Regions from separate parts of the Paenibacillus sp. GCM10027630 genome, predicted to be linked through region 2. Evidence: riboswitches for the same ligand, from Rfam matches in the RefSeq annotation. Region 2 holds a riboswitch; each other region holds the start of a gene.
What was found. Region 2 has a riboswitch for cyclic di-AMP ahead of ACFQ0C_RS06915 (TrkH family potassium uptake protein). Riboswitches for the same ligand answer to the same signal wherever they lie in the genome.

Region 1 (5,823 bases), on a different contig from region 2:
GTTTGATATGTACTTTCAAGTTAGAGAAATACTGATGAGCAACTTCTTTGCTTTCTCCCTCAGCATTAAAAAGAATAATTTTAACATCCACTTTATTTACTGTTTCGATGTTTTTGTCCCCAGTGTTAGCAAAAGTACCGCTAGCTTTCAAAACTCCATTATCATAACCAACTGCAGTTACTACAAAATCCAATGCAGGAGCAGCCAATGCTGCTGATGAAACTCCAAACAATGATAAAAGGACAACTACTGAAGCAAATAAATAATTCAACATTTTCTTTTTCATTTTCTCTCCCACTTTCAATTGTAATATAAATAAAACTGTAAAGCTGAATTCCTATACCTTATCTCTCTCTAGGGCTCCTTAACTTGCATACCCCATATTTTATCGATTCCACAAGTAATAATCATGTGACTAAAGTCATAGAAACTCATAAAAAGGCAGAAAAACACGCATTAAAAGGAATATTGTCACATTTTAGATATATTTAAATAAAACCTCGTTTACTATTCTCGGGAACCTCTATGAATAAGGAAACAGCCTGCCTATAAGGCAAGCTGCGGCATACTGCTGCTTAAAGATTTTTTTGAAATATCTAGATTCAAGGCTTCGAAGTATGAACTTAAGAAGTGCCGTAACGCTTCAACTAAAGCTGTCAGCTGCTTTTGAAGCCAATACCCTGTTCAACCAATCATAGGCATGTTTCCCGGATATCTCATGCGTCCCCTCAAACAAGCTCAATTCCAATTGCTCGCTTGCTCCCAATAACTCGTAAACCTTTTTTAGCTGCTCGTGCGCTTCCCGTGTTGCGTGAACGGGAAAAATCGGATCACTCATTCCCGCTTCAAGCAGCAATGGCTTGGGAGAGATCAAACTGAGCAGATCCGGCAGTTCCGCGGTTAATGACAGACCGGGGACGTAGTTGTCAATACAATGGTGCATAGCCAGAATGCTCGATTGGAACGTGTTAGCATAGCCGCTTACAACGGCAGCGGAAATCCGGTCATCAAGGGCAGCTGCGAATGAACAAACCATCCCGCCGCCCGAAATGCCCATGCAACCAATGCGCTTCACGTCTACATCCTCGCGAGTGTACAAGTAGTCTATGAGGCGCAGCGTTTCATACACGCGATATCCAGCCATCGTCTGTCCCATTGCCAACAGAAAGGCGGACAAACGCTTGCAGGAGTTCGATTCCAGGTTATCCTCAGCCAGCTTCCGGTCTCCAAACCCGAATAACTCTGGAGCAACAGTTATAAATCCCCGTTGGACCAGCTCAACAGCGAAGTTCTTCTGATAACCGAGATCTGTCGTTTTAACTGTGCCATCCGAGTTCAGGCCTACAATATCCTTGCTGCCGTAACCGTGGCCATGGCATGCAATAACAGCCCCAAGCTTGCCCTCGTGCTGAGTCGACTTAGGGATCAGCACGAAAAAAGGCATATGAAGATGTGCGTAGGTCTGAATCTGCATACGCTTACGGATGTAGGTTCCACAGTCCACTGATTCGAGAACAACCGGTTCAAGATCAGCAGCCTCAGCCGGGAAACCACCAAGAAGCTCAACGAATCGTTCTCGTAAACGATTCCTCCACTCGCTCCATTCCTGTTCTGAATTCGCCTGGAATCTTTCTACCGGGCTAATGCTGTCATACAAATACTTCAGATAATTATCCGGATTCCACACCATTAATCCTCTCACCCTCCCGCATCGCATTGTACTCGCATATTAAGTGTTAAAAGTCATAGTATGTTCCTTATAACATAACCCAATCTCGCCATTGTTCCAAGTCAATATTTTGTCTATAAACAAGGGTACGTACGGATTGTTCTACCGCAGCTTCGATTATGGCGGCCGCTTATTCATAGTGGGAATGAAACTTATTTATATAATTGAGTCAATAATACAATCTAAGCCCGGTTTGGGACGTCTCGCGGACGGACCTTACCGGGCTATTCATATCATTTCGTTCATCTCAATCATGACCCTCTATGATCTTTTATCCTCAAATAAACTTATATATTCTACGTATTTTTTGGAAAACATTGTGCAATGACCTCAGCAAATACCCGTGATAAAATGAAACAACCTCAAAAGGGACGCTAAGTTGCTAAACTTTGCCTGTTCTTATTGAGAAATAAATCAAAGGCCAAAGCTTCTTATGAAGCGCGGGGGAACCCATTCTTCGGGGTGAAGCCACTTTCGTGGCAGGGTGATTGCTCTTTGACCCTAATCCGTCAGCTAACTCCGCAGGCACAAAAAAGAGAGGATGATTTAAATGCGTTTCAAGAAATCCGTATTGACAGGTGCGCTTGCACTAGGTACTTTGATTGGGGCTGGAGTTGTTTCAGCTGCTCCTTACCAGGTAACAGGAAATGATACTATGTGGCTGATTTCCCAGAAACAAGGTGTTAGCTTAACCTCCCTGATAAAAGCTAATCCTCAGGTGGCCAACCCGAATATTATTTGGCCTGGACTGATATTGAATATTCCTGGAACAGGAACAACTGCCGGCAGCGGTTCAACTGTTCAACAACCAGGAGCTGGTACAACTGCAACCGTGTCCGATTATGCTAGCCAAGTAGTTACCTTAGTGAACCAGGAACGTGCCAAAGCAGGCGTTAAGGCGTTAACAAGCGACAGCTCCCTGTCGTCAATGGCGCTCGCCAAAGCAAAGGATATGTACAATAATCATTACTTTGATCATACTTCCCCAACCTATGGATCTCCATTCGACATGATGAAATCATACGGCATTAAATATTCGTACGCCGGTGAAAACATCGCTATGGGTCAACGGACACCACAGGAGGTTATGAATTCCTGGATGAACAGCCCAGGTCACCGACAAAATATTTTAAGCCCGAACTATACCAAAATCGGAGTAGCTTATTATAATGGTGAATGGGTACAGGAATTTATCGCAAATTAAACAATCAGACTGTCCATAGGACAAGTCTCCCCAGACTGCCGGGAATTACCGGCAGTCTTTTGCTTTTATTGCAAATGCAGGAGAGGTAAGAATGCCTGAAAGCATTCAATTAAAGTCCCCATTGCTCTCTTACAAAATCCCATACACGATTTTTAAAATAACGGTGCCCGCCGTCTCCAACAAACAGCTCGCATCGATCAGCAGAGCCGAATTGTCCGTATATATTTTGTACATGCTGGAAGGAAATATGCACCCCTTCAATGGGAAATAGCGGATCTGTCTCTCCATTGATCATTAGCACTGGACGCGGAGCAATCAAGCCTACCACATCATACATTTCCCCGACTTGCATCATGCCCGGAACGGCATTACAGATACAATGATGAACAGATACAATCGAATGCTCGAACGTACAAAAGTAGCAGCCCGGAGCTACCAGACTAATACGCTCATCCAAGGCCGCTGCGAATACACATACAGCACCGCCGCTTGAATTACCTGTTATCATGACCTTCTCCATGTCAAGCTCCGAACGACTTGCTGCGTAATCCAGCACTCTGCTGAAATCATGAACCCGTTCACCAATTAAGGAACGGCCTAACAATAGCGATATTCTCTGCATATCATCGCAAGACTTGCTTTTCCCTTCATCCATGTCCTCTTGACGGGCCATCTCCCAGAACCCCCGTACTTCCGGTACAATAGCGGCATATCCCTGCAAAACTGCCTGCTCCGCCAAGTTTCGATCCTGAAGAATAGCCTGTTCCCGATCCTCTGGAGTCTCGAAGTTTCCAGCGTAATCTTCCTTGCCGCGCCTCCCATGTCCGTGTGCACATATAGTCAATGGCACCGGCTTGACCCCATAGTGCGGCAGCAAAAGATAGAACGGCACCTCTATACCTGTTTCGCTTGTTATATAGATCTTCTCCCGCGTATATTCCGGGAACTCAATGGTCTCCGTTATTCGCGGCGACAAAGGTACGTCAATTGACTGTCGCCTTATGCGATCAAAGCCTGTAATTTCAGCCAGCCTGCTGCGAAAAGACTGCTGCCAATCCTGCCAGTCTCCTGTATCCAATGCATTACGATAATCGAATTCACGTTTAGTTTTCTCCAGTACCGTCTGGATATACTTCTTTTCGTCAAAATAAATCATTCGTTTACCCTCCTTGTTTCATTGCCCCGCTGTAGGCCAAGGGCGGCACACCCATTTCATTTTTAAACAGCTGGATAAAATAACGCTTATTATCGTAGCCTAACAGATAAGAGATTTCTTCCACTGTTTTGTCCGTGTTATCCAACAGCTCTTTAGCCTTATTCATCTTGGTTTGGATTACATATTCGATAAAAGTCAACCCGGTTTCCTTTTTATACAACCTGCTGAAGTAGGATGAATTCAAATGCAGGTAATCAGCCACCTCCTCTAACGTTATTTTTTGATGCAGATGCTCCTCTACATATCTCTGAGCTTTACTGATTTCTCCGCGCTTGGATTGTTTGAAAATAGTGCCCATTTGCTCAAGCATTTCATGCAGATGCACAAGCATCCAGCTTTGCAATTGATTCGTATGTTCAATTTCGCTCATCGTACTGTGGAGAACCTCAACAGAGTAATTGGTTTGGAACTTTTGCAGCGATTTGAATTTGACCCGCATGTCCAGTAGAAGCTTCAAAACCCATTCTTTTATCATTTCGGGAGGAAAGCGCTCTTTTTCCACAAAGGACATCCATCTCGCAGCCGCCTCCTCCAAGCCTTGGGCATCTTCATGCAAAATAAGCTGCTTCATTTCCTCCAACGCTTGCAAAAAGTAGGTAAATAAATCAGCCTTCGTAAATTCTTCTTCCGTGATCGCACCAATAAACCCCTCAGGCAAATAAAACCGATGATCCCATGTATGTAAAAGCTTCAATAGGTTAGCCTTGAGCTCCATCGGATGGCTGCATCGATCACCTACATAAAAAGAAGCTTCGACCCTCAAATATTTATTCAGTGATTCCTGAACTTTTTTGATTGTATCGTAGACCAAGCTGTAGCCATTCTCCTTCAAAGTCAGACGGCAAGGGATGAGCATAAATCCTGACTTGATGCTATAACGAAAGCTGACCGATCCCTTCACCGGCCCGAGTACTTCGTCCATCACATTTTCCAGTGCGTAGAGCAGCATATCGTCGGACATATTCAAATTCTTCTTCGTTTGCGTATGCCGTTCGATGGTGTAGAGCACAAGCATATAAGGGTTTGCGTCAAAATCAATACCATACTGCTTGATTACATTCAGCCACTCTTCCAAATGCCATATCGGGTTATTCAAAGTACCCAGTAAAAATTTCTGCTTCAGCTCCGCCTTGTTGTCATTTACAATATGCTCCAATTGATGTCTCTGCTTCCGATTCTCGCTCAGCTCATCCAAACGTCCGCAAAGCTGCCGCAATTGGAAAGCAATCGTATCCGGTGTTATGCTCTCCTTCAACACATAATCCTGCACATTAAGCTTTACCGCCTGCTGAGCATACTGAAAGTCGTTATAACAAGAAAGGATTATCGTACAAAGCTCTCCATTTAATGCTTTTAGCTGCCGGATCAGCTCGATTCCCGATATTTGCGGCATGCCGATGTCTGTAATCAGAATGTCGGGCATTTCCGACTTTGCATGCTCAAGCGCTTCAAGGGGATTTTCATACATACCATACAACTGCAGATCCAGCTCATTCCAAGGGATAACTTGTGACAAATATTCCAGAACAGGGTAATCATCATCGACCAACATAACTTTATACATCTGATTGCTCCTCCCTGCGGCGCCCCTTTGGAATGTAAATGTGGATCTTAGTACCCACACCCTCCTCGCTTTCAATCGATAGCGTGCTGTCGTAACCGTATATTAACTGT
Region 2 (5,823 bases):
ATATTCAAGGCTCCGATCCTGTATCCGCGATGGTTGTCTTCATAGACGGCAAGCCTGACCGCAAGGAATACCGGAAATATAAAATCCGTACCGTGCAGGGACCGGATGATTATGGGACGATGCGTGAGGTCGTTAGACGCCGTTATGAGCGCGTTCTGAAGGAAAACCTGCCGCTGCCTGACCTCGTTGTCATCGATGGCGGCAAGGGGCAAATATCCGCTGCAATTGACATTCTGGAGAACGAGCTTGGCCTGTTTATCCCGGTATGCGGGCTTGTGAAGGATGAGAAGCATAAAACAGCTCAGCTGATCATTGGCGATCCTGCTGAGGTAGTACCTTTGCCGCGTGATAGTCAAGAATTTTACCTGCTTCAGCGTATTCAGGAGGAGGTTCACCGCTTCGCCATCACCTTTCACCGTGAAACCCGTGCGAAGTCCATGATTGTTTCGCAGCTTGATGCGATCCCGGGAATCGGAGAGAAGCGCCGCAAAGCGCTGCTTAAGCATTTTGGCTCGCTGAAGAAAATAAAAGAAGCCGGAATTGAAGATTTCCGGCCCCTTGGAATCGGGGAGAAGCTGGCTGCCCAAATTATGCAGTCGCTGGGCAGTGCGGAGGCTCCTGTTCATGAACCAGAGCAGGAAGCTCAGCTTACCGATGTATTCGAAGAGTGATAGCTTTATATGTAATCCTTATTTATGACGGGACAATCTGCTCCCGTCTTTTTCTTTTGCCATGCACCCATGCAAGGAACCAACCTATTATTGCCGGAAATATCAGATAGAAGGTGCCTATAATGCTTTGGGCCCAATCCCCCATATCAATGAGAGATAGTCCCATCAGAATGCTATCCATTGTGGCATGGGCAAACAAGACTGTCATAAACCCGTATTTCAGGAAGGCGAAACCGAAGATAAGTCCAATAATGGTAACTTCAATTAAACGTGTATACACCGGATATATAGGATACTGGGTATGACTGAGCGCCCAAATCATACTTGGAAGCAGCACGGCCAAAAACCGATTGCGTACCAGCTTCAAAAAGAAGGCGATGCCGAACAGCCGGTAAATGGCTTCCTCCGATATCGATGCGGACCAGGCTAACAACGGAAATATAGCGGGAATTGACATGTTAAGCACAGAGTCCGAAGGGTCATTGACCGACCAGACATCGAAATACTCTCCGGCTATGAAGAAAAGCCCTTGTTGGACTCCGAGGACGAATAAACAGAGTAAGTACCCTCGGCCCATTGCCGTCACAACGCGATTGCCGAACGTCGGGTCACTCCATTCGACGATTGGATTCCAGCCTCGGCGCAGCCACATGTTTTTACCTGCAAGCAATGCGAAATAAACGCTGATAGCCATCAAAAAAATAATTACATTGCTTATCCATAAGTAGATGATGCCTTGCAGCTGCGAAGGCGCATCCGAATGAGAGGTGCGGAATGCAGGCAGCATGTTAAAATTATTGGCAACGTAGACGGCAAGGAAAAGAAAGCTGAGCAATAAGCCCCGTCGAAACGTAATTTCTTTTCGATAACGGATAATGGTGTACAGGGAGGCAAATGCCATGATTAAGGAAACAGCCAAGCTGATGCGGGTCATAAGAGTTGCACGGTCGTCCTGATGCTTTTGCCACTCCAGGAAAGATTGAGGAATGTCGAATACGGGATGGAAGGACACGACCTTACCGTTAGCAACAGATAGAGTCAAGAGAAGCTTGGCCGTCCCAATTTGCTTGTCTTTGCTCTCAAACACAAATTCCGTACCAGCGGCGCTTGAAGGTCGCTCGCGTCTTTCAGCAGCTTTTTTGCCTTGATCATGTGTTGCTTTTACGAAATCTGCCAGCGAATATCCCTGATCTTTAATGGCAAGCTCTGCAAGCTCTTGATTTCCAGGTTTGGGTGATGCGATCGTTTGCTGTCTGGCTGAAGGCGCGCTGTAGGCTTCCCAGCCAAGTAACCTCTGATTGGAATAATTCACATCGATATAATAAGTCATCTTGTTGGTATTATCGTTGATTTCGACCTCATAGTAATCGATCGGCAAGCTGCTGAAGCGTTTTGTATATTCTTCGCTTAGCTTCTCCTTTTGCAAATAGCCGCTTCGTTTGGAATTGGATTGAAACAAGGTATTCGTAGTGTAACTACCTGCAGAGAGTCCAAACCTTTCTTTGACAAATTGGGCTGCGGCATCGGCTGCTTCCTGCTTAGTTATGCTCGGATAACGCGGTTCTGGCTCAACTGACTTGCCTGGATCTTGCAAATAGGACGAGCCTACAACAGTCAAATAAAGAATGATGCCTATAACAGCTAACAGCAGCAGAGGAGATTCCGATTGTCGTTTCACTAATGATTGTCTCCTTTTGAAATAATGGATTAGTAAGCTTGAGTATTTTAACAGTGTATTCTTTTAACTTAGCACAAATGACTAAGCAAAATCCAATGAATTCAAGAGCAAAAGGAGGAAAATCGGTGAAAAGCAAAGCGAACACGCACTCCTACTCATGTCAGTACTAGTAAAAATAAGAATATCACCCGTTTTCGATCAAAAGCGACTTTGTACTTCCTGATAAAGAGCCTTATAATTCATATCAATTGAATAAAAAGCCGAATTTCTTTTCGAAAACGGGGGAACCATTGTAATAGGGGTGAATTTAATTCCAACGCGCATTATGTTGGGATGATAGGGTACCTGTAAGCCCGAATCCGTCAGCTAACCTCGTAGGCTTAATAACAGGACCCATAAATACGGCAGTGGGCTTCCAGTGTCTTTTTTGTTGTGCTTAAACATAATTTTGGGGGTTATTGTTGTGGGGATAATTAGAGGTCGGGGTGAAAAATGAAGCTTACTTTTAAAAAAATCGAACTAACGCCGCCGCAAATTTTGGTATTGGGTTTTGCTGCGATTATTCTAGTTGGTACGATACTGCTAACCCTGCCTATAGCGTCTGCAACAGGGACACCGCATACTTTTCTTAACGCATTGTTTACCGCTACTTCTGCGACCTGTGTAACCGGGCTCGTGGTTGTGGATACAGGATCATCGTACACCATGTTTGGGCAAATCGTTATCATCACGCTGATTCAGGTGGGCGGACTTGGCTTTATGACGATGGCGACCCTGTTTGCCTTCATGCTGAAGAAACGGATTTCGCTTAAAGAACGTTTAATTCTTCAGGAAGCGATGAATCAAGGGAGCATGGAAGGAATCGTACGCCTCATTCGTAAGGTAATTCGATATTCCTTAACGATAGAATTGATCGCTGCTGTCATTTTCTCTATTCGTTGGTCATTAGATCTGGGTCCTGCCAAAGGGATCTATTATGGGATATGGCATGCAATTTCCTTTTTTAACAACGCCGGCTTCGATTTATTCGGAAGTGTGACAGGACCGTTCAGCAGTCTGACCTCTTACGCTTCCGATCCGATAATTAATATCGTTTCGATGGGGCTCATCATATTAGGCGGGATTGGATTTATAGTAATATCGGATTTGCTTGACTTCAGGGTGAACAAAAGATTATCGCTCCATTCCAAGGTAGTGCTCAGCACAACCGGATTCCTGATCTTTTTTGGCGCCATTGTTATTTTTATTTTTGAATTTACGAATCAGAAGACATTTGGAACTCTCGATTGGTCAGGTAAAGTATTAGCGGCATTCTTTCAATCGGTTTCTCCACGGACGGCCGGAGCGAATACAATCGATATCGGAGGCATGCGGCAGGCCAGCCAATTTTTCACGATTATCCTGATGTTTATAGGAGCTTCACCTGGTTCTACGGGCGGCGGTATTAAGACAACAACGTTTACTACGCTGGTTGGCGCCACAATCGCGATGATTCGCGGTAAAGAAGATATCGTGCTGTTTCATTACCGCTTGGGCAAGGATCGTATCCTTAAGGCCATTACGTTGACCATGATTGCCTTATTTCTAGTTATATTCGTCTCGATGGTACTGTCAACCACGGAGGATCACCCATTCTTAATGATCTTGTTTGAGGTAACTTCGGCATTCGGCACAGTGGGCTTAACTATGGGATTAACTCCAGATTTGTCGGATATCGGTAAAGTTATGATAGCACTAATGATGTTTGTAGGCCGTTTAGGACCATTGACGTTGGCATATGCGCTCGGACCGAAAACGGAAAAAGAATTATACAGATACCCGGAAGGGAAAATTACAATCGGATAGGGGAACATACTTATGAAACGCAGTCAGTACGCTGTAATTGGTTTAGGGAGATTCGGTTCGAGCCTCGCTAAGGAATTAATTGAATTAGGCTATGAGGTATTAGGCATCGATAAAGATGAGGAAGCGGTCGACGAAATGAGCGAGAAGCTGACACATGTTGTGGTGGCTGATTCGACGGACGAAGAGGTACTTAGGTCTCTGGGGATTCGCAATATCGACTGTGCCATCGTTGCAATCGGTGATGATATCCAATCGAGTATACTAACGGCTATCCTTCTTAAGGATATCGGTGTGAAGCAGGTAGTTGCCAAGGCGCTGTCTGAGCTTCACGGCAAAGTATTGCAAAAGATAGGCGTGGACAGAGTAATCTATCCGGAGAGGGATATGGGTATACGCGTTGCTCATCAGCTGGTATCTCCGAACTTGCTCGATTATATTGAGCTTTCGAAGGATTATACAATCGCTGAGCTGACAGTGCCCAAACGATTATGCGGACATTCGCTAAGAGAACTGGATACGAGAGCCAAATACGGCTGCAGTGTTGTAGCTATTAATAAGAAGAATAGCGTTATTATAGCCCCAACGGCCTCAGACACCTTGGACGATCAGGATATTATGGTTATCATCGGAACCAATCAACAGATCGAATTGTTTGAGAACGAAGTTAGACGCTAATTAGCTATTATAAAAGGAAACTTGTAACTTTTGTAAGGAAGCGGATGGAGTGGACCGATGCAGACTGACGTTAATGAGATGATTCACCATGTATTGTTCTTATTAATTTTTATTCTTGGGATGGGCATGTTGTTTGGCAGACTGTCAGGTTGGCTTAAGCTTCCGGATGTTGCTCTTTTTCTAGTAGCCGGCATGATTGTAGGTCAAGGGCTTCACTTGGTAACTGAAACTAGCAGCTCGTTTACCAATCAATTCATATTGACGTTAGGATCAGCATTGATCCTGTTTGACGGGGGACGGAACATTCGATTGTCGGGGTTAAAGAAGGTGTGGTTAACCGTCTCGCTGCTCTCAGTTCCTGGTGTGCTTATTACTTGTGCTGTGGTAGCTTTTGCGGCTCATTGGTTCCTCGGATTACCTATGATGTATGCCGTTTTGCTGGGGGCTATAATTGCTTCAACAGATCCTGCAACATTAATTCCAGTATTCAAGCAGGTGAAAATCCGTACCAAGGTGAGGGAAACCGTTGAAAGCGAATCTGCGTTCAATGATGCAACTGCCTCCATCCTGACTTTCACGGTTATTGCGGTAATTATGGGCGGCCAGGCGGTATCGCTAGCATCGGGCGTGTTTGACTTCTTGAAAACAGCCGTAGGCGGGATCGTGGTGGGTGCAGCAGTTGGCTTCGTATTTGCCTATATTACGGGGCATCTCAAGCTCGGCTTGCTGCGTGATTATGCAACTATAGCTTTGGTGGTAACAGCGATTGGAGCTTATTGGCTGGGCGACTTGCTTCATGTCAGTGGTTTCATGGCTACATTTACCGCAGGCTTAATCTGGGGCAATGTGGACTTATTCAAGCTGGATTTAAATGATAAGCGTCATGAAATGGGCCATTTTACAGAGAATATAACGGTGATTATGCGGATGCTTATATTTATATTGCTGGGCAGT
Region 3 (5,823 bases), on a different contig from region 2:
CACAGCTAAAGCAGGGAGACACGCAATTCGTTCTGATCATTCCGAAGGGGACCGGTCAAACGATTCAGAGTGGAAATAAGTCGGGTGCGCCAGCTGAGCTAAAAATGTACTACGATGAAACGAACTTGTCCGTATCGGAGCTGGCCAAAGTAGCTCTAAACCAGATCATCGATTCGGTGTCCAAGCAGAGCGTGAATTATACTCCTGTCCTTAGCTTGAAATCAGAGGGCGTGCAATCTTTGAAATTGCGTTATATCGACTTCCTGGTGCCAGGTATCCTAGCTATGATGATTATGTCGAATAACTTGAACGGGGTTGCCGGCCAAATCGCATCTTGGAGGGAGAGAGGGGTGCTTCGCCGTATGCAAAGCACAACCTTGCGAGCATCTACGTTCATCGCGGCGCAAATTACAGCCAGGCTCGTTCTAAACGGAATTCAATCGGTTATTGTTCTGCTAGTGGCGTATTTGTTCTTCGGTACCCAAGTGAACGGGTCTTGGCTGACTTTACTGTTTTTCGTCGTTCTAGGCACACTTGCTTTCATGGCTACAGGCTTCATTGTGGCGGGAATTGCCAAAACTCCGGAGAGCGCGGGACCGATTGCCGGGTTCATTTCCTTCCCGATGCTGTTTGTCGGAGGCGTATTTTTCCCTATCAAAAATATGCCGGAATTTTTACAAGGAGCTGTAAAGCTAATACCGATATCCCATCTTACTGTTGCATTACGTCAGGTCATGAATGTAGGGACTGCAATGTCAGGCTTATGGGTGGAGGCAGCTTTCCTGGGCGGCTGGTTAGTGCTTGCATTTATTGCAGCAAGCTTGACCTTCAAGTGGGAGTAGCTAGCACGATTATACAGCCAGGTGGAGCTGTCCCAAAAGTCATTTTGAAACAACCCCTCCACCATTTTATCCTGAATAGATGGTTGCAAAAGAGCCCTCAATTCCACTTTAATAATTGAAGGCTTTTTTGCATATTCTTGTGTATTCTTAGTGATGAATAAGATGAGGTCGCATTTAGCGCGTACTCATTGCGGGTATCGGGTTCGTAGTTCGTTGTTCGTGGTTCGTGGTTCATGGTTCGGGGTTCGGTTACGGCATTACATGGCAGTCTGGCGTACTCCGTACAATTATCAGGAAAATGTCAAGTTAGTTACTCCGAAAATAGCGTTCCAAGCCTTATAGCTGGAATTCCTCATGCTAATTCTACGTATTTTGGCTGATATCCACCATTTCCCCTCTATTAGAGTTAGTTTTTCCAGTTAGATTGATTTCAGGCGATATCCACGCTAGATTAGCGTTACAATTTCCATCTATTTTCTTTCCTTCCGCAGCGGCCCGACAAATCATGGTCTCCTCTAGATTGAAAGCAGCCGCCCCATCACTTAAGTAACATCCAAAAAGCGGCCGGACTCATTTTTGGATTTTCGAACCCCCACTCTGATGGGAATTTCCCTACAAAAAAGACGCTTCCATTTCCGCTTACATGGTGGTTTTGGAGGCGTCTTTGTACATAGTTTGGGCTGATTCATTCACTGAGATCCTTTTGGGACAGCCTCTTTTTTGCAATGCATTGGAGGACACCTTTACAACAGCATAATAAAACAAAATAGCTCCATAGCTATTAGAAAGAACGAGAAAAACATGCCTGAGTAGCAGGTTGACCGGAATACTTGTCTGCTGTTCATTATGTAGACTCTAAGGCAAAGGATGCAAACTAGCCCGATAAACAAAGTCGTAATGAAGGTTAATGATGTCATTTGGGAAACGGGCATTACAGCCGCCGCTTGTGCAAGGACGTAGCTTAAGATCAAGGAAACTATAAATAAAGACAAGGCACCGAGCCGATATATCCGCTTTTTTTCACGCCGCATTTTGCGTATTTCGGGGTAACGTGAAATCAACCAATAAATCCACTGGCATAATAAAATGAAAACTACAATGAAATATAAAATACTCATGGAATGATCCCTTCCCTTACTATATAATAGGTTATTTTGCTTAAAAGGAAAAATAGGATCGCGATTGATCAATCAAGTAAGAACGCTCCAGTACAATACCGTTTTCCTTTTGCGGACGGGTTATATCCGTTTTTTGAAGCTGATTAATTAGATCCTGAAGAGCGGAATAGGCCAGCGAGCAGCGGTCTTGTCCCCATGCTTCCTGTTTGTTTTGGATGAAGGCCATGGCTTCAAGTACGGAAAGTCCTTTTAACTTAATGAACACAGAAGCCCATGGGATCAGGTCGAATTTTCTCCCGTAGGAAGGCAGGATGCATTCCTCCCAGCCGTTGATTCCATTGCTCGATATTTTTAGCAAGCCGCATGCGCATTCGTTTGTGACTTGCGGAATTCGTCTTTTTAATAGAAGACAATCAAATTGATAAATTTCCATGGAACCAATTTTAAAGCCTTCCAGGGTTCGGTCGGATGGAGCATCCAGAGGGTCAGCAAGCTTTAACATAATGAATACACTCCTTGTTATTTGTTTTGGACAACAAAAAAAAGCCCGGAGAGCAGAGAATCTCTACTCACGGGCTTCCTGACAAGCTGGTTAGGAATAGCACGATCGTTGGTTCTCTCTCAATTCGCTTACGAGGTTAGCTGTCGGATTCGGGCTTGAGAGCGCCCTACCAGCAGATATGTGTTGGCATACCTGTAAGGATTCACCCCGTGAACCATCTATACTAAGATGGCTTTAAGTGGGTCCCCCGTTTCCCTATGCGGGAATTAAGCGTGAAAATAAAATATGAAGTTATTGAAACGTATCATACGCTGACTGGAGCATATTGTAAACCGTCAATCAGGAGGTTATTTTAGTTATTTCTGCTGTATAAGCAGATGTAAGCGAATTCAACTGAGGTTAGCGTTTATTATCTACCCTAATGCTAGGTTATGCTATGTTTTTTGATAATTCCTTTAAAAATGGAGATAGAGTGAGGTAGATGCAGTAAATTGAAGAATGAACCTTATTAAGAGGTTCTAGCTATCCGTTATAGACGCATTTGAAAGTCATGCTTTATTTACAGTGTTAAGCTACAGGAGTATGATACGACTCATGATTTACAACAAAGTTTCCAATTCTAACCGCTTAATTTCCTAATAACAGGGAAAATGGGGGAACCAACAAAACGATGCCAATACGGTGTGAGAGCCGTATTTCAAGTCGTTTGGGGTGAATCCTGAAGATGCACTCAAGTTTGCATCCAGGTAGGGTGACTCTCACCATCCGAATCCGTCAGCTAACCTCGTAGGCGTTGGGTAGTAAAAACTTTTAAGCTTGAACTGATTCGTATAAGTTGAAAGCAAACAGCTTTAGGTACACTATTTCATCAGTAAAATGAACATGCATCTTTATCGCTGAGTCCTTGAATGGAAAAGGAACGGGGGAACCAAAGGAGCGCAGGATACTTCATTAGTCTGTAAGTCAGACACAAGTATCGGGCAAGCTTCATGGGGTGAATCCTGCAAGGTATGCTGGAAGTATACCTGCAGGTAGGGCGACTCTCACGCCCGAATCCGACAGCTAACCTCGTAAGCGTATCGAGAGAGGCAACGATTGTCGTGGGTAAGACACGGTTTAATTTTCTGTGCCTTAGGAAGCCGCGAGAAGAGTTCACCTCTTTTCGCAGGCTTCTTTTTGTTGCGCTTAAAGAATGAAGCGAAGCAAATTTCTGCAGATAATTGGGGGCTCCCCCAAAAGTAATCGGAATTCACTATAGAGCTTCGTGTCACTTTTGGAGGATAGTTGGTTGCCTTCTTTTCGGGGAAAAAAGGAGGAAAATCGAAATGGAACAGCAAGAATTTATTTTGGTATCTGCGCCTAACAAGACCGGTGAAGGATTCATATGCCAGTTGATCCGGCAAGGATTGCCATTCGCCGCCATTGCTAACAATAAAGGGGAGAAGCAGCGGCTGGATGGTCTGGGTGTAAAAAATATCATTTTGATAGATACTATTGAACAAGCCAAATGGAAAATTCCAGAATTACCTATCGGTAAAATATTTCTTTTTGAACAGAGCATGAACTTATGCTGCCGTTACATTCAAATATGCCGCAGCTGGACGGTAAAGCCTATTTATGTGATTACACACACGAGTAACCCGCGTCTTATTTATAAAGGGCTCGGCGCCACTTATGTGATTCATACGACCAGTGAGGATGTTTCTTTCCTGGTTCAGTCGCATGTCGGATAAATAGTCAGCAATCTTAATGATATTAATGGAGGGAATATACATGTTGGATCTCTACATGGTTTTAATGCTAGTAGTGACCTATGCGCTGTTCACAGGATTTCTGTCCTGGTGCGGAAGAGTGATCCAGGAATCGGGAGGCGACCGTAAATGATAGTCGTCGTGATATTTACTGTATTTATTTTTGTTTACTTGGCCTACGCGCTGATTAATCCGGAAAAATTTTGATAAAAAACAGATAGGCTTAGGAAGGGAAGTAATTAACTATGGGCATTTTACAAATTGCCGTTGTCATTGTGATTCTGGCGCTGCTGGTTAAGCCGGTGGGGACCTACCTGTATCACGTATTTTCGAATGAAGCTAACCGGACGGACAAATGGTTCTCCTTTATAGAAAAACCTATATTTTCACTGATTGGCTTGAAAGAACGAAAAGGCATGACCTGGAAAACGTATGCGCTCAGTTTTATCATTACTAATATTGTGCTCGTTGCTGTCAGCTATTTGATATTGAGAATGCAAAAGTATCTGCCTTTAAATCCGAACGGAATTGACAATATGGAAGAAACGCTGACCTTCAATACGGTCATCAGCTTCATGACCAATACGAACCTGCAGCATTACAGCGGAGAGTCCGGGTTGTCCTATTTCTCGCAAATGGCGGTCATCATGATGATGATGTTCACCTCGGCAGCGACAGGCTTTTCAGTGGCGATAGCTTTTATAAGAGGGATTACCAGTAAAGGAGAAACCATCGGTAACTTCTTCGAGGATTTTGTGAAAGCTCATGTTCGTGTGTTTTTCCCGCTTGCCTTTGCGGTTACCCTGCTTCTTGTGGCTTTGCAAGTGCCGCAGACGCTGCAGCCTACTATAACGGCAACAGGGCTCGAGGGAACGGGGCAGCAAATCGCCATAGGGCCGGTTGCCTCACTGGAATCTATTAAGCATTTGGGCACAAATGGGGGCGGCTTTTTCGGAGTCAACTCAGCCCATCCGTTCGAAAATCCGAACCCGTTGACCAACGTCATTGAAATTTTGTCGATGTGGGTATTGTCTGCCGCACTTCCTTATACGTTCGGCTTGTTCGCCAAAAATCGCAAGCAAGGCTGGGTTATTTTCTCGGCTATGATGATTTTGTTTGTCATGTTCCTCTCGCTATCGTATGCAGCGGAATCCAGTGGAAATCCGGTACTCAATAAGCTGGGTATCGACGCTTCTCAAGGCAGCATGGAAGGGAAAGAAACACGCTTTGGAATCGCCCAATCGGCATTGTTTACAACGGTAACCACAGCGGCTACCACTGGCAGTGTAAACAATATGCATGACACACTGACGCCGCTTGGAGGCATCACTCCATTAGCCTTAATGATGCTGAACTGTGTATTTGGCGGTAAAGGCGTAGGATTGGTCAATATGCTTATGTATGCTATTTTGGCGGTCTTCCTTGCAGGGCTGATGGTCGGCCGAACACCGGAGTTTCTGGGCCGGAAGATAGAAGCGCGCGAGATGAAGCTGATTGCGATTGCGATTCTAGCGCATCCGCTGATCATTCTGGCTCCGACAGCTATCGCGCTGGCCACGGAGTTGGGGAAAGCAGGGGTTTCTAATCCTTCTTTCCACGGCATTTCGCAA
Region 4 (5,823 bases), on a different contig from region 2:
CTTGCGGACATCTGCTCTGCAGCTGCTGAAACCTCTTGAATCTGCACGTTTACATTGGTCATTTCCTTCGTTATGGAAGCGAACCGTTCTCCGCTTTCGGATACGGTCTGTACACCTTTCTCCACTTCGGAGGCTCCACGTTCCATCGCATCAACGGCTTTTCTCGTTTCTTCCCGCATACTGCCTATCAAGTCGGCTATTTGTTCGGCAGCTGCTCTGGATTGCTCAGCAAGCTTGCGCACCTCTGTTGCTACAACGGCAAATCCTTTGCCATGCTCACCGACTCGCGCAGCTTCAATCCCTGCGTTCAAAGCAAGCAGATTGGTTTGCGTACTAATGGCAGTGATCATTGTTATGATAGCACCGATTTCCTCTGAGCGGATGCCTAACTGGCGGATGGCTTCATGAGACTGACCGACGGTTGAGCGAACCACATTCATTTGCGCCACCGCTGCTTGAATTTGCTTGTTGCCTTCATCCGTCTGCTGGGTGACATCTATAGCAGATTCGGTGACGCTCAACGAGGATTCAGCAATACGCTGTACACCAGTAGCCATTTCCGTCATGGCTGTGGAGGTATCGCTGGCGTTGCTTTCTTGGATCTCGGCGCCGGCAGCTACCTCTTGAATCGCCTCGGTAATCGTTTCTGCCGCGCGACCCGTTTGTTCGGCACTGGCTGTCAGCTGCTGGGAGGTTGCGCCAACTGACATCGAGATGTCGGAGACCAGCTGAAGCATGCTTCTGAGCTTGGCAATCATATTGTTAAAATGTACGGCCATAACACCGAATTCATCCTTGCTTGGCTTCATCTCAAGCGATTTGGTGAAGTCACCTTCAGCCAGACGTTGCAGCAAAGCTGAAACAGCTTGAACTCGCTGCACGACAACTATTTTTATAATGATTGCGAGCAAAGCACCTATGAGCAGCAAGGATATAATCGCAATAGTGATGGAGGTAGTCATACTCTTTTGATACGTTTCCAGAATACGTTCTTTGGGGACGACCGTTTCGACATACCAGGTTTCGTTGGAGCCGTTAAGATGAAGTGGCTCAATAATACGAAGCACGACGGCACCTTGTGAGTTTCCGGAGTAATATCGATATGCCCCTGATTTTTTCATAACTTCCCAGGCAGCTACTTTTTCCGGATTATCCGCATAGGGCTTGTTGATCCAGTCCTTGCTGGAACCATGGGATACATAAGAACCTTTATTGGAGATGATGCTTACATAGCCTCCTAGCGGTTTTACAGCTTCAGCCTTTTGCTGCAGCCTATCCAGAGATAGGTCCATGCCTATAATACCGAGAAAGCTGCCTTGCTTGTCTACAATCGGGTAAACAATAGAGGTCATAAGAACATCTTTTCCTCCGGCATTGTAGTTATATGGATCAAGAAGAGTTAGCTTTTTGGAGCGTTTAGGCAGCTGGTAATAATCTCCCGCTCCATCTTTATCATAATCATGAAGTGGTTCAATAGTTACGGAGCCCTCATTACGGAGGAGGTAAGGGATGAATCGCCCTGTCGCATCGTCATAAGGCTTTTTATTAATGTTTAGCTTATCGTTATTGTCCCAAGCATTAGGTTCCCATAAGGTATAAAGACCCATAATGTTATCCTGTTCCTCAATCCTGTGCTTAAGCATTTCAACGATATCCTCGCGTGATTGCTTTTTCTGAGCTCTGGCATCCAGCAATATACCGGAAAGTGTCTCTAGAGTGCCCTGGAGGTCGAGTAATTCACTTTTGAATGAACTTGAAAACTCTTGTCCGGCTTCCTGTGCTTCATATTCTCCTTTTTCCAGGCTGACCTTATAAAGCTGATCCAGATTGGTGTAAATGAGACCGGAAAAAACTAACAAAAGAACCAGGCCAACTGTAATACTAAGCTTTATAGACAATTTAAGATTGCGAAACCATGTCATATAATAAATCCCCCCGTACCCAATGTTTTCTTAATGATATTATATCGACATGGTTCGACATTTTTTTTATGCCTTATTGAAAAATAATAGAAAAAACTATTTTAAAAATAATAAACCAGTAAATTAACTAGGTAAATATACCTAATATTTGAAAAAATCATGAAAATATACGCTTATTTGCTTCGTAAAATCTTTGATACACTTCGATAGCACGAGCTCTTGATAATTTCAAGTCAACAATTGATCCCGGACGTGGTTTGTGAATTTCTTTATCCGACAGATTCGCCAATTCAGGCAGCCATTGCCGAATATAGGTCGCTTCAGGGTCGTGTGTTTCCGATTGGGTGACCGGATTCATGATGCGAAAGTAGGGAGCCGCGTCAAATCCTAGAGAAGCGCACCATAGCCAGCCGCCGCGGTTAAGCGTATTATCATAATCGCTAAGCTTGAAGCGAAAATACTGCTCGCCGTAAGGAAAGGGGCAGAGCAGATTTTTGGTCAAAAACATGGCGGTAATCATTCGCAGCCGATTAGGCATCCAGCCTGTTGTGTTCAATTCTGTCATGGCAGCGTCAATGACAGGAATGCCGGTGCGCGCCTCACACCAGGCTTGGAAGTGACGTTGGTCGAGCGTTGAGAGATCGTAACGCTTCTCATAGCAATAGAAGTCCGGATCAAGACGGGCTTGGTAGAGGTAGAAGTCGCGCCAAGCCAGCTGGCGCAGCCAAGTTTCCCGCTGCTCGTGCTCGAGCAGCATCTCGTACACGCCGCGCACGGAGAGCGCGCCGACATTGACGTGCCGGCTGAGCCGGCTCGTGGCGTCCTGCGCGTAGCGGTCGCGCCCTGCGGCGTAGCCGGGCAGCCGCTCCGCGAGGAAGCCGCTCAGCACGCGCAGCGGATGGGCTGCCACAGCGGCGCCCGGCCCGCCTGCGTGCGCGATTGTCGCGGCATGGCCGCTAAGCGCTGCCGCAAGCTCAGGCGGCAGCGAATGCGCCGCAGCTGCGCCGGGCGCGAGCTCCGCTGCGGCAAGCTCGCGCAAGTGCACGGGCGATGCCGGTCGGTAGAAGCGGAGCAGATACTCGCTCCACTTCCGGTAGAACGGCGTGAATACCTTGTACGGCTCGCTGCGTCCTGTCCAGCGCTGGAAATCGCGCAGGTTCGCGAGCGCCAGCTCGTCGAACGATGTAACGGCTACCCCGGCAGCCTGCGCCACTTCCCGCAGCTGCTGATCACGTTGCGTCGCATAAGGAGTGTGGTCCTCGTGAAACACGAGCTCCTCCACAGGATGCGACTGCATAAGCCCGCGCAGAACTTCCGCGGGATTGCCGTAGAGCATGTGCAGCTGACGTCCGGCTGCGCGGTATAGCTCCTGCAGCCGCGCTGCGTGCTGCAGGAAATTGATTCCGCTGTGCTCGCGGTAGCGATCCTGCTGCAGAAGGTGCGGATCGAGGATGAGCACATGCAGGCTTGGTTTGCGTCGAGCGAGTATATAATCGAAGGCGGGCAGGTCGTTTACCCGCAGATCCTTACGGTGAAGAAAAAGAATCATCCAAATACCTCCAATTGTGATTCGCCGTGCAACCGGTGAGGTAATAAAGCGTATATAAAGAAAGAAAGCCCTGCAGGCTTGTCCAACGCGAGGGCGTTGGTGCAAGCACTGAGGACTTCAATGAAAAGAAATCGTTCATGATTGTTCTAGATCAGTTGTCGGTCATCACATCTGCATATTGCTCATCTGATAAAATGCGTTTAGCCGTAACGTAGGTTTTCACATAATAAGCTTCGCTGAGCTTATTGATGGAAATACCTTTGCCAGTAGCGGAATGATAGAACTTTCCGTCTCCTACATAGACACCTACGTGAGAAATTCCGCTGACGCCTTTATTTACCTTGTTTTCTGTGTCAAAGAACACAAGATCGCCTGCCCGAAGCTCATCTTGACTCACTGTGGTACCGAGAGCTGCCTGTGATTTGGATTGATGCGGCAGACTGATGCCAAGCTTATCGAAGACGAATGCGGTGTAGCCGGAGCAATCAAAGCCTTTTTTAGTAGTGCCGCCACTTTTATACGGCGAACCAAGTCCATCATTAACGGCTTGACTCATAGGTGTTTCGGCGGAGGCGCTCCCAACTTGAATCGTAAAAAATAGAGCTAAAGACATGGCAATACCAAAAAACTTCTTCAAAAAGATGTTCCCCTTCCGGTGCCTACGAGGTTAGCTTGAGGGTTCGGTTGAAGGTTCCCTATGATCACTATGAAGCGAGATCAATTCACCCAAGATTGGATCCCCCGTTTTCCGTTTGGAGCGGAAATTCGGCATTATGTATTATTTTCTTGCTCTGAATACTAAAATTCGATTAAAAATAAAAAAATCCTCCTTTAGTCACAAAATGTTCACAATTAAAAGGGCGAAACCTGAAACATTACATGAAAATTCGATAAAGGCTTATTTTTGGCGGCTTCCAACGAATGAAAGCGTCATCTTTTTATAGTTCCACTCCATATCAGGTATGCATATTCGACAAAATCTTTTTTTTATTTACAAAAATAACCTAAAGCTGAAGTTGTTTTCCTTCGACAGACGCGCGTAAAAGGAAAATATTAGGACATAAGACACTGGTTGAATAGCCTATTTATTACATCGTATAAATGGACGCAAAAAAGGACTTAAACTGCCGTTGAGGCAGCCTAAGTCCTTCTTTTTTCTTTTATTCTTCGTTGGCGTTCCATAACGCATACTGTGAGGTGATCGCCCACATTTTGCAAAACATGTGAATGAAGCGGTAGGCCTGCACCCCTGCTACAGCTGCAAAACCAGCCCATATCATCGCCGACGTCATCACTGCAGCGGATATCGCAACTGTAATCAGCAGTAAGGTGAAGGCTAGCAGAAGCACCGGTAATGTATTACGAAGCAGTAGCCGAAGCGAATGTGCCGATGATTTTCCGTTCAGCTTGCCGAATTGTACATACATGAATGCCGTTTGCAGCAGGAACAAATACAGCAGGTATCCGCCTATGAGTGGAAGTATACTCCAAGCTAGAGATTCTAGGGTGAGATGTTTGTTGTAGCCATCTAAGACCTTTGGTACTAATAGATAGAGTGGAGCCGCGCTTAGCAATATCTGCAATATATACAGCCCTAGAAACGGAAGGCCAAGCTTCTGTATTCCTTGAACGAATCGATAGCCTGCATTCATCTCTGTATGCTCTACTGAGTAGTAAATCCCGGCGTTTAAAAGCGGACTAAGCAGCATGCGTGCAGCAAGCAGTGCGCATCCCCACCATAAGTAGTATTGAATGAGGTCGGTTTTCATGATTTGAAACTGCCCCTCGACCCAGAATAGCTGAACCGCTTCCCGAGACAGGTCATTGCCTGGATAGCGGTGGAGGAGAGGAACAACAACAGAGCGGATCATGCTGTATAGGACAAGTCCCCAGATCAGATTGTAGATAAACAGCGCGCATACAGCAAAAGGCTGATGCCATGCCATTGTCCAGCCTGTTTTCATCGTTTTCAACATGGATTGCACACCTCACCAAGCGACCCAACTGAATAGGGTCTCCATTAATTTGACGACGCCTAAATTCCAACGAGCGGTTAGCTTGCTATCGACGTTAGTTTTCAAAAAGCTGTTTATCCGTTTGTTCTCCAGTATGATAGTATGCTGTGGATCAATGGCGACCCAGTCCAGCTGAGCCGGATGGTTTAATTTAAATTGGACGTCACTGTCTATACCATCCCATACTTTGTCGATTTGGGAGCCGTCAGCAAAATGAAAACGAATAGGGATGTTGTGATAAGTACCCCCAAGCTTTTGGATTTGTACTGTATTTTCATAAACCATTTGACCATCCCGAATAACCTTCTTGGATTTGATCCCAGCCACGGAATAATCA

Region 1: another riboswitch for cyclic di-AMP. It lies ahead of ACFQ0C_RS02780 (CAP domain-containing protein); the one in region 2 lies ahead of ACFQ0C_RS06915 (TrkH family potassium uptake protein).
Region 3: another riboswitch for cyclic di-AMP. It lies ahead of ACFQ0C_RS27410 (hypothetical protein); the one in region 2 lies ahead of ACFQ0C_RS06915 (TrkH family potassium uptake protein).
Region 4: another riboswitch for cyclic di-AMP. It lies ahead of ACFQ0C_RS24135 (C40 family peptidase); the one in region 2 lies ahead of ACFQ0C_RS06915 (TrkH family potassium uptake protein).

Annotation. Positions count from the first base shown of each region.
Region 1 covers NZ_JBHTGY010000003.1:73,723-79,545, forward strand. The annotation lists gene ACFQ0C_RS02770 (hypothetical protein) at 1-286, opposite strand, end outside; gene ACFQ0C_RS02775 (alpha/beta hydrolase family protein) at 644-1,690, opposite strand; cyclic di-AMP (ydaO/yuaA leader) riboswitch at 2,139-2,272, shown strand; gene ACFQ0C_RS02780 (CAP domain-containing protein) at 2,280-2,933, shown strand; gene ACFQ0C_RS02785 (alpha/beta hydrolase family protein) at 3,043-4,089, opposite strand; gene ACFQ0C_RS02790 (response regulator transcription factor) at 4,094-5,713, opposite strand; gene ACFQ0C_RS02795 (cache domain-containing sensor histidine kinase) at 5,706-5,823, opposite strand, start outside.
Region 2 covers NZ_JBHTGY010000011.1:161,842-167,664, reverse strand. The annotation lists gene uvrC (excinuclease ABC subunit UvrC) at 1-671, shown strand, start outside; gene ACFQ0C_RS06920 (CPBP family intramembrane glutamic endopeptidase) at 694-2,349, opposite strand; cyclic di-AMP (ydaO/yuaA leader) riboswitch at 2,598-2,744, shown strand; gene ACFQ0C_RS06915 (TrkH family potassium uptake protein) at 2,842-4,194, shown strand; gene ACFQ0C_RS06910 (potassium channel family protein) at 4,207-4,869, shown strand; gene ACFQ0C_RS06905 (cation:proton antiporter) at 4,927-5,823, shown strand, end outside.
Region 3 covers NZ_JBHTGY010000056.1:39,005-44,827, forward strand. The annotation lists gene ACFQ0C_RS27395 (ABC transporter permease) at 1-842, shown strand, start outside; gene ACFQ0C_RS27400 (hypothetical protein) at 1,586-1,960, opposite strand; gene ACFQ0C_RS27405 (hypothetical protein) at 2,001-2,462, opposite strand; cyclic di-AMP (ydaO/yuaA leader) riboswitch at 2,572-2,745, opposite strand; cyclic di-AMP (ydaO/yuaA leader) riboswitch at 3,077-3,270, shown strand; cyclic di-AMP (ydaO/yuaA leader) riboswitch at 3,347-3,555, shown strand; gene ACFQ0C_RS27410 (hypothetical protein) at 3,788-4,195, shown strand; gene kdpF (K(+)-transporting ATPase subunit F) at 4,343-4,420, shown strand; gene kdpA (potassium-transporting ATPase subunit KdpA) at 4,459-5,823, shown strand, end outside.
Region 4 covers NZ_JBHTGY010000050.1:31,814-37,636, reverse strand. The annotation lists gene ACFQ0C_RS24145 (methyl-accepting chemotaxis protein) at 1-1,922, opposite strand, end outside; gene ACFQ0C_RS24140 (cryptochrome/photolyase family protein) at 2,080-3,471, opposite strand; gene ACFQ0C_RS24135 (C40 family peptidase) at 3,623-4,108, opposite strand; cyclic di-AMP (ydaO/yuaA leader) riboswitch at 4,113-4,252, opposite strand; gene ACFQ0C_RS24130 (hypothetical protein) at 4,632-5,447, opposite strand; gene ACFQ0C_RS24125 (M1 family metallopeptidase) at 5,460-5,823, opposite strand, start outside.